4 regions of the Micromonospora sp. DT201 genome follow, and region 3 is predicted to be linked to each of the others. Evidence: riboswitches for the same ligand, from Rfam matches in the RefSeq annotation. Region 3 holds a riboswitch; each other region holds the start of a gene.
The links. A riboswitch is a leader RNA that binds a small molecule or an ion and turns the genes downstream of it on or off. The one in region 3 is predicted to bind cyclic di-AMP.

Region 1 (3,198 bases), on a different contig from region 3:
CCGGCCCGGGCGTACGCCGAGCTGATCGCTGGAAACCGGCGCTTCGTCAGCGGTGCCCCACGCCACCCCAACCAGGACGCCGGGCACCGGGCTGCCGTGGCCGGCGGGCAGCACCCCTTCGCGGTGATCGTCGGCTGCTCCGACTCCCGCCTGGCCGCCGAGATCATCTTTGACCGGGGCCTCGGCGACCTGTTCGTGGTCCGCACGGCCGGGCACACCGCCGGCCCGGAGGTGCTCGGCAGCGTGGAGTACGCGGTGACCGTGCTCGGCACTCCGCTGGTGGTGGTGCTCGGCCACGACTCCTGCGGCGCGGTCCAGGCGGCGCGGGAGTCCGCCGCGACCGGCACTCAACCTCGTGGGCACCTGCGTGCGGTGGTCGACGCCGTGCTGCCCAGCCTGCGCCGGGCCGAGGCGGAGGGCGTCGACGACATCGACGGCATCGTCGACATCCACATCGCGCAGACCGTTGAAACGCTGCTCGGGCAGTCACCTGTGCTGGCCGAGGAGGTGGCACAGGGGCGCTGCGCGGTGGTGGGTGTGTCGTATCAGCTCGCCGCCGGAGTGGTGCGCCCGGTGGCCGCCGTGCCGGCCGGCATCGCGACGCTCGACGTGCCCAGCGAGTCGACCGACCCGGCGGCCGCCGCCTGACGCGACGAGGGCCGCTCCGCGACGCGGAACGGCCCTCGACGGAGGATCCTGCCGGTCAGAGCAGGGACATGTGCACGTGGTCGGTGTGGTTCGACGGCCCGCTGTACGACTTCCAGCCGGTCGCCGGGAACCAGATCTGTCGGTTCCAGATCACGTAGTAGATGCCGAGTCGGTCGGCGTTACGGATGAGGAACGCGGCGACGTTGTTGCCGTACTTCCGGGTGTCCTCGTTGTGCCACGGGGCGAATCCGCTCTTCTGCAGCGACCAGTCGCAGGCGCGGCCCTTCGGGTGCTCCCACGGCCCGCCGGAGCGGTAGCAGCCGACGAACCGGTTGAAGCCGGCCCGCTTGACCTCCTTGTACGCGTGCAGCGTGCGGGGCGTGATGCATCCGGAGGTGGTGGGGTCATCCTCGCTGCACGACTGGGCCTTCCACTCACCGTCGGCGCTGCGCCCCGGGCCGATCTTGGCGACCGGCGAGGTGGCGTCCACCAGGCCGCCGGTGAAACCCTTCCCGCCGACGAGGGCGAGCGCCTTGTCCGCCTCACTCTTCCGCTTCGCCATCAGGGCGGTCTGCTTCTGCTGCTCGCGGACCTCGGTGTCGAGGGCAAGCTTGGCCTGCTCGGCGCGGGACTTCACCGCATTGACCTGGGAGAGCTTCTGCTCATTCACCATGTTCATCTCGTCGAGCGCTGCGGCCCGTTCGACGAACGTGTCGGGAGCGTCGCTCTCGAGCAGCATCGCGAGGGCGCCCATCCGACCGGTTCGGTACGACTGGGCGGCGATCTGCCCGACCTGTGGGGCCAGCGCGTCCAGCTCGGCCTTGGCCCGGTCGACCTCCAACGCCAGCTCCAGCTGCCGCTTCTTGGATTTGTCCAGTCTGGACTTGGCGGCGGAGTAGTCGCGGTTGGCCTGCTCGATGACGTCGGTGATCAGCTGGGGCTCGTTGTCCTCCTCGTGCCCGGACGGTGTGGGGGTCGTCGGGGCGGCGTTGGCCGGGAGGGGGCCAGCGAGCACGGTCAGTGCGGCGATCACGGCCACCACGGGTGTCAGCCAGCGGCGTAGGGGTGCCGTCACAATGTTCCCTTCCGTCGACCGCCGACCGGGTTAGCTGACGGGTTCGGGGCGGAAGTGGCCCCTGCCGCTGACGCGGATTCACCCCACGTACCTGGGTCCCCGGTTCGCCGGTTGGCGATTGGGCGGTGGCACCGCAGGCGCCGCTTCGCGCCTTCATCGGTAACCGGCAGCGAGGTTACCCGAGAGTCGACCGGCTGAGCTACGCCTGGATGCCGACCAAAAGTGTCTTTTCGTCATAGCGTTGCGTGACCAGTGACGCGGTTCTCAGGTTTGTTGCTGATCTGGTCACGCTGAGCAGTGTCGCCATGCCGTATCCGTGCTCCCGATCGATTCCGGCCACCGTTTCGTGGCGGAGGATGGGGGCGGGGTTCGCGTCTGATCCGGCTCGTCGGAGCGATCCGTTCGCGGTGCGATGAGTGCGGCCAGTGCCTCCGCGCGGTCCGGCTGGGGCCGTCAGCCGCGCTTCATCAGCCGGCCGACCGCCGCCATCATCTCGGTGGCCATCTCGTCGGCCCGACCCTCGGCCGCTCCCTCGTGCATGCAGTGCCGGGCGTGCCCGTCGAGCAGCCCCAGCGCCACCTTGTCGAGTGCGGCCTGGATCGCGGAGATCTGGGTCAGCACGTCGATGCAGTAGCGGTCGTCGTCGACCATCTTCTCGATGCCGCGGACCTGCCCCTCGACTCGGCGGAGCCGCGCGAGCAGCTGGTCCTTGCTGGCGGTGTACCCGCGGATCGGGGTGGGAGCGGTCATGGCGCCAGGATAACCTACCCCTGGGGGGTATGGTAACGTGCACTTCTGACGGGATACCCCCACCGGGTACCGGTACCGAAAAGGGAGACGATCCAATGGTCAACACGACGTACCAGGTGCAGGGCATGACCTGTGGGCACTGCGTCAGCGCGGTGAGCGCCGAGGTGGGCGCCATCGCGGGCGTGCGTGACGTCCAGGTCGACCTCGCGGCCGGCCGGGTCACCGTCAGCAGCGACCAACCGCTGGACGTGCAGGTCGTCCGGGCCGCCGTCGACGAGGCCGGTTACGACCTCGTGGACGCGTGAGCGGAGGGCCGGCATGCGCACGGTGACGAGACTGGCCGGGTTCGCCGTCGGCCTCGCGGCGGTGTTCAGCGCGACCTACGGGATCGGCCGGGTGGTCGACCGCACCCCGGTCGTCGAGGGCAGGCACGACGCCCATGCCCCCCAAGCGACGGGAGCAGACGACGACGCGGTCGACCGGCTCCCCGGCGGCCTGCTCGTCTCCGACCGCGGTTACACCCTCGACCCCGTCGATGCCCAGCCCGACGAGTTCGCCTTCCGGATCACCGGCCCGGACGGCCACCCGGTGACCCGGTACGACGTGGCACACGACAAGCGGATGCACCTGATCGTCGCCCGGCGAGACCTCTCCGGTTTCCGTCATGTGCACCCCGAGCTGGCCCCGGACGGCACCTGGCGGGTCGAGACCCCGCTGGCCGGCGC
Region 2 (3,198 bases), on a different contig from region 3:
CTGCCGACCGCCGTCCGCTCCACCGGGGTTGATCCGGTCGAGCTGGTGGTGCCCGCGACGGGGCTGGAGACCGCGACCGTGGAGGCGGCCGCCGGTCTGCTGGCCGAGGTGGAGGGCACCGTCGGGGTGATCACGCCGGTCCCCCGCCGCGACGAGGTCGCCGGCTGGCTCGACGCGCTCGACGCGCCGCGCCTACAGGTGGTGACCAGCCTGGAGGCCAAGGGCATGGAGTACGACGGGGTGGTGCTGGTCGCCCCGAGCGAGATCCGGGCGGATCCGGGTGCCGGGGTACGCACCCTGTACGTGGCGCTTTCCCGGGCCACTCAGCGACTCACCACCATCGACCCGACCGGCTGATCTGTGACGGCTGGCCTGCCGGGTGAGCCGTCGACCCGAATACTTGCATACATAGCGATGTGAACATACATTTGACCGGGTCCCGACTGGCGGCGGAAGGTGGATCTCGTGGGCGCAGGTCATGACCACCACCACGGGTCGGTCGCCAATGCCGCACACCAGCACAGGGGCCGACTCTGGGCGGCGTTCGGGCTGCTCGCCACCCTGATGGTGGTCGAGGCGGTGGCCGCCCTGCACACCGGCTCACTCGCTCTGCTCTCCGACGCCGGCCACATGTTCACCGACGTGCTCGGCATCGGGATGGCGCTCGCCGCGATCACCGCGACCCGGCGGGCCACCGGCGACCCGCAGCGCACCTTCGGGCTCTACCGACTCGAGGTGCTCGCCGCACTCGCCAACGCCGTCCTGCTCTCCGCCGTCGCGGTCTACGTGGTGATCGAGGCGATCAGCCGCTTCGGTGCCCCACACGAGGTCATCGCCGGCCCGATGCTCGCGGTGGCCGTGCTCGGCCTGCTCGCGAACGTCGGTGCCTTCGCCCTGCTCCGCGCCGGAGCCCGAGAGAGCATCAACCTTCAGGGCGCCTACCTGGAGGTGCTCGGCGACCTGCTCGGCTCACTCGGTGTGATCGGCGCGGCGCTGCTCATCTCCGTCACCGACTGGTGGTGGGCCGACCCACTGGTCGCCGTCGCCATCGGCGTGTTCATCCTGCCGCGCACCTGGCGGCTGGCACGCGCCGCAGTCCGCATCCTGGTGCAGGCCGCCCCGGAGCACCTCCAGGTGACCGCCGTGCACGACCGGCTCGCTGCGGTCCCCGGTGTGGTCGAGGTGCACGACCTGCACGTCTGGACCCTCACCTCGGGCATGGAGGTGGCCTCCGCGCACCTGACCATGGCGCCCGGCGCGGAAGTCGGCGCGGTGCTCTCCGCGGCGCGCACGGCCCTGCACGACGACTTTCGGATCGAGCACGCGACGTTGCAGATCGAGCCCGGCGCCACCTCGGGGTCCTGCGGCTCGATCGAGTGGTAAGGCGAGTTCCGGTGATGACGCACGCACCGTCCGTCACATCGGCTGCACGGGTCCCACCTGCACCGGTAGGCTCGGTCCCGGCCTCCACCAGGCGGCGCCCTCCCGGCGCCGGTGGCGGTCGCCGCCTAATTGCCCACGTAGGCGAACCGGGGAACCACGTTCCTGGGGTGCATCCGCGTCAGCGGTAGGGATCTTCCGTCCCGAACCCGTCAGCTAACCCGGTCGGCGGCTGACGGAAGGACATGCGCAGTGGCACCAGCACGACCACCCGCCGCCCGACTTGCGGCACTGATCGTCGCGATGTTCGCCCTCAGCATCGCGCTTCCGGCCGGCACCGCCTCGGCCGCTCCCCCGACCGGCCTGCGGGCCGCCGCAGCACCCGACTCCGACGAAGAGGGCGGCACTCCGGCGCTGCGAGCCCAACTCGAGGCCGCCAGCAAGGGCTACCTGGACGCCAAGCGCGCCCTGGACACCTCTGTGCAGCGGCAGAAGCAGCTCACCACCCAGCTGAAGACCATCGAGGTCGAGCTCGCCCACCGTAACGGCAAGGTCGGCGAGATCGCCGGCGTGGCCTACCGCACAGGCCGGCTCGGCACGGTGGCGGCGCTGATCAACAGCGGCACCCCCGACGGCTTCATGGATCGGGCCGCCACACTGGGCGCGGTGGCTGCCAACGAGGACAAGGTGCTGCGCGACCTGCTCGCCAGCAAGGACCAGGCCAATCGCACCCAGCTCGCTCTGAACGGCGAGGTCACCGAGCAGCGCAAGCAGGTCGCGGTGATGGCCAAGCGCAAGGAGCAGGCCGAACGGGCCCTGACCGTGGCCAACACGCCCCAGCCGCAGACCACCGCCGACACCGGCTCCAACCGGGGCACCTCGACCGCCAACGCGGAACCCGCGCCGCGCAACTCCGATGGCTCCTGGCCGTCGGAGAGGTGCAGCATCAACGACCCCACGCCCGCCAACGGCTGCGTCACCCCGCGCACCCTGCACGCCCTCAACCAGGCCAAGGCCGCTGGCTTCACCCGGTACGTCTCCTGTCACCGCCCGAGCGGCTCCGGTGAACACCCGAAGGGCCGGGCCTGCGACTTCGCCGCGCAGAAGAACGGCTTCGGCGGGAACGCCACCGGCGGCGACAAGACGTACGGCAACAACCTGGCCGCGTACTTCATCCGCAACGCCGACCGGCTCGCCGTCCTGTACGTGATCTGGTACAGGCAGATCTGGCTGCCCAGCAGCGGGTGGAAGTCGTACAGCGGAGCGGGAAGTGACCCGTCCAGCGCCCACACCAACCACGTACACCTGTCGGTCTACTGATCCATCCGAGGCGAGTAGGTCTCCAGGCCAGACCGGCCGGGGATGATCCACTCCACCTCGCCGATGTCGGGGTATCCGGGCGACGGGATACCCCGACATCGGCAATCTGGTGTCGACCATGGACGTGCGGCGGTACCGCCGCACCGGCCTGGTCGGCACTGGCTACGTCGCCAGGCGTACCCCTGATGTCGCTGGCGGTCGGACGACCCGGCCGGTGTCGGCGGGCAGCATCGCGGTATGCCTCGGATCCCACCCACCGCCCGCAAGGGGCTGCTCACCCTGCATCTGGTCACCTCGCTCGGCTGGCTCGGCGCCGACCTGGTGCTGCTCACCCTGGGCATCGCCGTGCAGCGTGGCGCCGACCCGGCGGTGGTCTACCCGGTCACCTCGCTGGTCGGCACCGTGCTGTTCGCGCCACTGAGCGTCCTGGTCTGGCTGATCGGTGTCGCCAGCGCGCTACTTACCCCGTGGGGCCTGCTGCGCTACCGCTGGGTGCTG
Region 3 (3,198 bases):
CGAGTTGGCTGCGGCCGAGGCCGTCGACCTACGCCGGTACGCCGAGGAGGTGACCGTGGCCGCGGCCGGCGCGGCCAGGACGGCACGGCGGCGACGCGATGCCTGGCTCTCCGCTCAGGAGCAGATGGAGCGGGCCTTGGCGGGGTACGACGAGGCGGACACCGCCGCCCGTCGCTTCGCGGGGTCCGGGGCGCTGCCCACCCCGCACACCCCCCGGACCCCCGCCGAGTACGTCGCTCGGGAGCGCTACCTGCACCGTGCGGCGACGGCGGCGTACTGGCGGGGCGATCTGACCATGGCGCAGCTCGGAGACGTGTTCGCCCACCGGCACGGCTGGGATCCCCGACGGCACCCGGTCGAGCAGGAGGTGCTGCTCAGCCGGGCGATCCGGGACGCGAGGCTTGCCGACTACCAGGCCGCGGCCACCGAGGAGCGGGCCGCCTGGCGGAGCGCGGAACTGGCCGCCGAGTCGGCGCGCGCCCTCGCCGATGAGGCGTACGCGGCAGCGGCCCGGCTGCGGCCGAGCCCGGCACCCGCCCGACGGGCGGCGAGCGGGGCGTCCCGTCCCGCCCTCGTGGCGCGTTGGCGCCCAGCCCGTGCGGGTTGAGTCCGATCCGTTGTGTGAGCCCGGCCACGCTATCCGGAATTCGGGCGTCCGGCACGATCGGCTCGATTTTTCCCGTAATTGTGGCCGCATTATCGGCGGCCTGTCCGGTTGTCGCCCGGAGGCGTCACCGTAACCGGTTGTCCCATCGAGTCACATCATCAGCAATACGCGCAGAAATTGCTGCACCAAATCAGGTTTACGCAGGTGAACCTTGCTTGGCAGGCCGCGAACAGGCCAGTAGTGTCGTCCCGTCTGGCGCGGTAACCGATCGCAAGAGGCGACGCCGTGTCGACCCGCTCAATCGTGATCAACGAACCGGGGACCCATCAGTAAGTCTGGGGTGAATCCGCGAGCCACGGCCTGCGGTAGGGCGATCTTCCCGCCCGAATCCGTCAGCTAACCCGGTAGGCGGTGCCGGAAGGAGTTCCAAACTCGTGCAGCACCTCTCCACCCCTCGGCTGTTCCCTCGCCTCCACGGCGCAGCGGTGCCCCCGCTCATCCGTCCAGTGACGGTGAGCTGACCCCCCGGGTCATCGCCTCTCCCGCCCGGCCGCGCCGGGCGTTTCCCTGAGCGGTTCACCATCCGCGGACCACGGTCCGCGCGCTGGCGCCTGCCCGGATACCGGTCCGGCCCCGGTGTGCCGCTCTCCCCTCGATCCGTGGAGGACCCCGTGAAGCACACCATGCAGCGTCAGCTCCGCCGTTTCGCCACCGAGCGCCCGTTCCAGATCCTCGCCGCTTCTGCCGCGGCCCTCGTGATCGCCACCACCACCGGTGCCCTGCTCACCGATGCCGACGACGCCCCGGCCAGCCAGCGCACCGCGACCACGGTCGCCGAGATGCGCAGCGACACCGCCGTCTCCAGCGACGCGTCCCCCTTGGCCAGCGCCGCGCCGAGCACCGCCGCACCGGCTACCAGCGCCGCGGCTCCCGCGGCCAAGGCCAGCAGCAACCCGGACCTGACCCGTAAGCCGGAGCGGCCGAAGCCACCCGCGACCAAGGTGCTCGACTACGACTACGAGGCGCAGAACACCTACTACAACTGCGGCCCGGCGGCCACCCGCAACGCGCTCAGCGCCACCGGCATCGACCGCACCCAGGAAGAGCTCGGTGCCGAGATGGGCACCACCGAGATGGGCACCAACTCGGCCGAGGACACCACCCGGGTCCTCAACGCCGAGGTGAAGGGCTCCCCGTACCAGACCCGGATGTTCGCCGGCGCGCCCAGCCCGGCGCAGATGGACCAGCTCCAGGCCGACGTGGTCAAGGCCATCACCGAGGGCCGGGGCGTGGTGGCCAACGTCGTCGGCGACGCCACCGACACCGACGGTGGCTGGCACTCCTACGGCGGCGGGCACTACATCGCTGTCGTGGGTTACAAGGACAACGGCCGGACCGTGCGGATCGCCGACTCGGCGAACCCGGCCGACCCGTCGTACTGGGTCACCACGATCGACCTGGCCAACTGGATCGCCAGCCGGGGCTACTCCGCCTGACACAGGCACGCTGACCGCCGCGGGCGCCGTCCCTCACGAGGGGCCGGCGCCCGCGGTGTCTTTCCCCAGCGGTACGGCGTGCGCCACGATCGGCGACTCTCGTCCGGGGCAGTGAACCGTGGCAGACTGCGGCCGTGGTGGATGAATCGGTTGGTCACGCCGGCCGCAGGCCGTTCCTTCTGCTGCTGCACGGGATGGGCGCGACCGGGGACGTCTGGCTGCCGTGGGCGCCGTTGTTGGAGCAGCACTGGCCCGGGCGGTGGCTGGCACCGGACCTTGCCGGCCACGGCTGGGCGGCGCCGCTGCCGTCGTACTCCTTCGAGGGTTTCGCCCGGCAGATCGCCCACCGCGGCCTCGCCGCCGACGACCGGCTCGTCGTGCTCGGGCACTCGCTGGGTGGAGTGGTCGGCTTGGTGCTGGCAGCCCGCGACGCCGGGATGCCGGTGGACGCGGTGGTCGGGCTGGGCATCAAGGCCCTCTGGTCGCCCGCGGAGCTGACCCGCGCCGCCGAGATCGCCGCCCGCCCGGTGAGCTGGTTTGCCAGCCGCACCGAGGCGGCCCGCCGCTACCTGCGCGTCTCCGGACTGGCCGGCCTGCTTCCGCCGGACCACCCGGTCGTGGACGCCGGGCTGCGCCAGGTCGACGGCCGCTGGCGTCTCGCCATGGACCCGGGGGCCTTCGCCGTCGGCGAGCCCGACCTGGCCGCGCTGCTGGCGGCGACCGACGTGCCGGTGGTGCTGGCGCGCGGGGAACACGACCCGATGGTCACCGACGAACAGCTCAGGGAGTACGGCGTTCCGGTCGCCACGCTGCCCGGCCTCGGGCACAACGCGCACGTGGAGGACCCGGCGGCCGTGCTGGCGCTGCTCGACCCGTATCGCTGAACTCTCCGGAGCGTGTTCGGGAGCAGGAATATCGGTCGTGCCACGCCCACGCCGAGGCATACGATCCTGCATCGATGCCTATCACCGATTCGACACTGCTCGTCAGCGTGAGCCTGAACGTCGTCGACACCCGACTCGACGACGCGGTGCGTCGCTGCCAACCGCTCGTCGCCGCGCTCACCCCGGATGGCCTGACGGTGGCCCGTACCGA
Region 4 (3,198 bases), on a different contig from region 3:
TTCTATCGAACAAATGTACGAGCAGCGACCTCGACGCGCTGGTCACTGGCACCGATTCCTAGGGCTTTGGGCACCGCGGCTATGGTGGTCCGATGCTGCTCTCCGACCGCGACCTGGTCTCCGAGATCAAGGCCGGCACGCTGGGCCTGGAGCCGTTCGAGCCCACCCTGGTCCAACCTTCCAGCATCGACGTGCGGCTCGACCGACTGTTCCGGGTCTTCAACAACCACCTCTACACCCACATCGACCCGGCGATGCAGCAGGACGACCTGACCTCGGCGGTCGAGGTGCCCGACGGCGAGCCGTTCGTGCTGCACCCGGGGGAGTTCGTGCTCGCCTCGACGCTGGAGGTCATCTCGCTGGGCGACCAGCTCGCCGGCCGACTGGAGGGGAAGAGCTCACTGGGTCGGCTCGGGCTGCTCACGCACTCCACCGCCGGCTTCATCGACCCGGGCTTCTCCGGTCACGTGACGCTGGAGCTGTCCAATGTCGCGAACCTGCCGATCACCCTCTGGCCGGGCATGAAGATCGGGCAGCTCTGCATCTTCCGGCTGTCCTCGCCGGCCGAGCACCCGTACGGCTCGGTGGTCTACGGCTCGCGCTACCAGGGCCAGCGGGGGCCGACGCCGAGCCGCGCCTGGCAGCACTGGCGCATCTGGCCCACCCGCTGAACCCATGACGACGAGGGCCCGCCGCGACGAATCGCGACGGGCCCTTCAATCACCCTCGATCAGCCTGGGCGGCCGTAACTGTGGATCGGGCCGTCGTCGACCTTCTTCATCTTGACCGGTTGACCGGCCTGCGAGGCGTGCACCACCCAGCCGTTGCCGACGTACATGCCGACGTGGTGGATGTCGCTGTAATAGAAGACCAGGTCGCCGGGGCGTAGATCCGCTCTGCTGACGTTCTTGGTGGTGCGGCTCTGCGCGGCGGCGTTGTGTGGCAGCGACACGCCCGCCTTCGCCCAGGCGGCCAGCATCAGGCCGGAGCAGTCGTACGAGTTCGGGCCCTCGGCACCCCAGACGTAGGGCTTGCCGATCTGGGCGCAGGCGAACTTGACCGCCGTGCCCGCGGCACCGCCGGGATAGCTGCCGGGGCAGGGCGCCGGGCGCAGCGGGCCGCCGCCACCGTTGCCGTACACCTTGAGGCGCAGTTTCTGCAGCTTGTCGATCTCAGCGTTGATCTGCTTCTTCTTCGCCGCCAACTGGGCCTCGGTGCGGGTCAGCTGGGCCACCATCTCGTCGAGCGGGGCCTTCTGCCCGGCCAGCTCGTTGCGGAGGTCGGCCACCTGCTGCACGTCCTGCTGCTGGTTGTGCGCGAACCGGTCGAGCATCTCAAGCTGGCCAACCACCTCACTGGGTGTCCGGCTGCCCAGCACCGCGTTCACGGTCAGGACGTTCTCGCCCTTGTACGCGCGCACGGCCAGGGCACTGACCTTGTCCATCGCGGCGTCGACCTGACGCTCCAGCGGGGCGATCCGGGCGGCCAGCGCGTTCGCCTGCTTGCGCTTGGCGGCGAGGTCGGCCCGCGTTGCGTTGTGCTGTTCGATGATCGGCTCGAGCTTGTTCCAGTCGGCGTCGATCTGGCGCTCGATCTCAGCGACGGACGGGTCGGCGTGCGCCGCCGTGGCGCTGCCGGTCAGGACGACGGCGACGCCGACCAGTGCGGCGAGGGCGGTGGTGAAGCGGGACCAGCGTGGGCGCGGCACGATCGACGTCAGATCGGCTGATGCCGACCGTCCGGACGACGGCCGCGGGGCATGGAGTGCCACCGGGGTTCCGTACTCCTTCTTCCTGACCGCCTACCGGGTTAGCTGACGGGTTCGGGCGGGAAGTCGGCGCCCTACCGCAGTGACTGCGGATTCACCCCGAGGGACCTGGGTCCCCGGTTCGCTCGGAAACGACTCGGCGGTGTCGGTCCGTTACCGCCCGGGCTGGGCGGAGCTGCTATCGGGCCGACGAATGACCAGAGTAGAGACGCCTGTTACCGATCCGCAACCCGTGGGGCCGTGACACTCCGTACCGATCAGGGAGGGTCACGGACCGTACGTGAAGATTTCCTTCTGGACACGTCGAGATATGGAAAGGTATTGACGCAGACTCCCGGGCGGCGCGAAGGTGACCTCACCTTTATCCATGGAATCTAGGGGGTTCGATGCACCGTCCGACCCTGCCCGCCAGCCGGCGCGCACTGCTCGCGGCCGCCGTGGTCGCCGCCGCGACAGCGGTACCGCTACCCGCCGGCGCGGCCGCCGCCGCACCCACCGCCGACCGCCAGCAGCAGTACGCCGCAGCAGCAGCCGAGTACGGCGTACCAACCGACGTGCTGCTCGGCGTCTCCTACCTGGAGTCACGCTGGGACAGCAACGCCGGCACACCGAGCACCAGCGGCGGCTACGGCCCGATGCACCTGACCGACGCCCGGCATGTGGCCGCGCTGCCCGGGGGCGGCCACCACGACGCCGGCACCGAGGACCCGCGCGGCGACGGATCCCGCCTCGCGCTCGCACCCGCTCCCCGACCGGCCGAGGACCCCGCGCCGCCCGCCGCCGCGTTGCAGACCGTGGACGCCGCCGCCGCACTGACCGGTGCCGCTCCCGACTCGCTGCGCACCGACGCCGACGTCAACATCCGGGGCGGGGCGGCGCTGCTGGCCTCGTACCAGCGGGAGTTGGGCGCGCCGGTCGGTGCCGCCACCGACCCGGCCACCTGGTACGGCGCGGTCGCCCGCTACGCCGGCGCGGACAGTGCCGACGCCGCAGCGGCCTTCGCCGACGAGGTCTTCACCACCATCGGCGCCGGCGAGTCGCGGGTGACCGACGACGGCCAGCGGATCACGCTGCCGGCCCGGGCCATCCGGCCGGAGCGTTCCTGGCTGGACCGGCTGGGCCTACGCCGCCTCGCCCGCCCGGACGGGCTGGAGTGCCCCAACACCATCTCCTGCGAATGGCTTCCGGCGCCCTACGCGGCGTTCGGCGACGGGGACTACGGCAACCACGACCTCGCCAACCGGCCCGCCGGGCAGAAGATCGAGTACATCGTCATCCACGACACCGAGGCCAGTTGGGCCACCACCCTGAAGCTCGTTCAGGACCCGACCTACGTGAGCTGGCACTACTCGCTGCGCTCGGTGGACGGGCACGTCGCCCAGCACGTGCAGACCAAGGACGTCGCCTGGCACGCCGGCAACTGGTACGTC

Region 1: linked by a shared signal. The riboswitch ahead of ACLQ28_RS07445 (coiled-coil domain-containing protein) and the one ahead of ACLQ28_RS29280 (C39 family peptidase) in region 3 are both predicted to bind cyclic di-AMP.
Region 2: linked by a shared signal. The riboswitch ahead of ACLQ28_RS22820 (coiled-coil domain-containing protein) and the one ahead of ACLQ28_RS29280 (C39 family peptidase) in region 3 are both predicted to bind cyclic di-AMP.
Region 4: linked by a shared signal. The riboswitch ahead of ACLQ28_RS05105 (NlpC/P60 family protein) and the one ahead of ACLQ28_RS29280 (C39 family peptidase) in region 3 are both predicted to bind cyclic di-AMP.

The regions. Positions count from the first base shown of each region.
Region 1 covers NZ_JBNCKP010000003.1:108,553-111,750, forward strand. Annotated here, with positions in the region: gene ACLQ28_RS07440 (carbonic anhydrase) at 1-648, shown strand, start outside; gene ACLQ28_RS07445 (coiled-coil domain-containing protein) at 704-1,723, opposite strand; cyclic di-AMP (ydaO/yuaA leader) riboswitch at 1,728-1,858, opposite strand; gene ACLQ28_RS07450 (metal-sensitive transcriptional regulator) at 2,177-2,473, opposite strand; gene ACLQ28_RS07455 (heavy-metal-associated domain-containing protein) at 2,569-2,778, shown strand; gene ACLQ28_RS07460 (hypothetical protein) at 2,792-3,198, shown strand, end outside.
Region 2 covers NZ_JBNCKP010000015.1:79,530-82,727, reverse strand. Annotated here, with positions in the region: gene ACLQ28_RS22830 (HelD family protein) at 1-357, shown strand, start outside; gene ACLQ28_RS22825 (cation diffusion facilitator family transporter) at 466-1,383, shown strand; cyclic di-AMP (ydaO/yuaA leader) riboswitch at 1,496-1,627, shown strand; gene ACLQ28_RS22820 (coiled-coil domain-containing protein) at 1,633-2,700, shown strand; gene ACLQ28_RS22815 (hypothetical protein) at 2,938-3,198, shown strand, end outside.
Region 3 covers NZ_JBNCKP010000024.1:17,417-20,614, forward strand. Annotated here, with positions in the region: gene ACLQ28_RS29275 (hypothetical protein) at 1-607, shown strand, start outside; cyclic di-AMP (ydaO/yuaA leader) riboswitch at 892-1,033, shown strand; gene ACLQ28_RS29280 (C39 family peptidase) at 1,267-2,103, shown strand; gene ACLQ28_RS29285 (alpha/beta fold hydrolase) at 2,238-2,987, shown strand; gene ACLQ28_RS29290 (hypothetical protein) at 3,062-3,198, shown strand, end outside.
Region 4 covers NZ_JBNCKP010000002.1:287,752-290,949, reverse strand. Annotated here, with positions in the region: gene dcd (dCTP deaminase) at 93-671, shown strand; gene ACLQ28_RS05105 (NlpC/P60 family protein) at 731-1,708, opposite strand; cyclic di-AMP (ydaO/yuaA leader) riboswitch at 1,785-1,920, opposite strand; gene ACLQ28_RS05100 (N-acetylmuramoyl-L-alanine amidase) at 2,155-3,198, shown strand, end outside.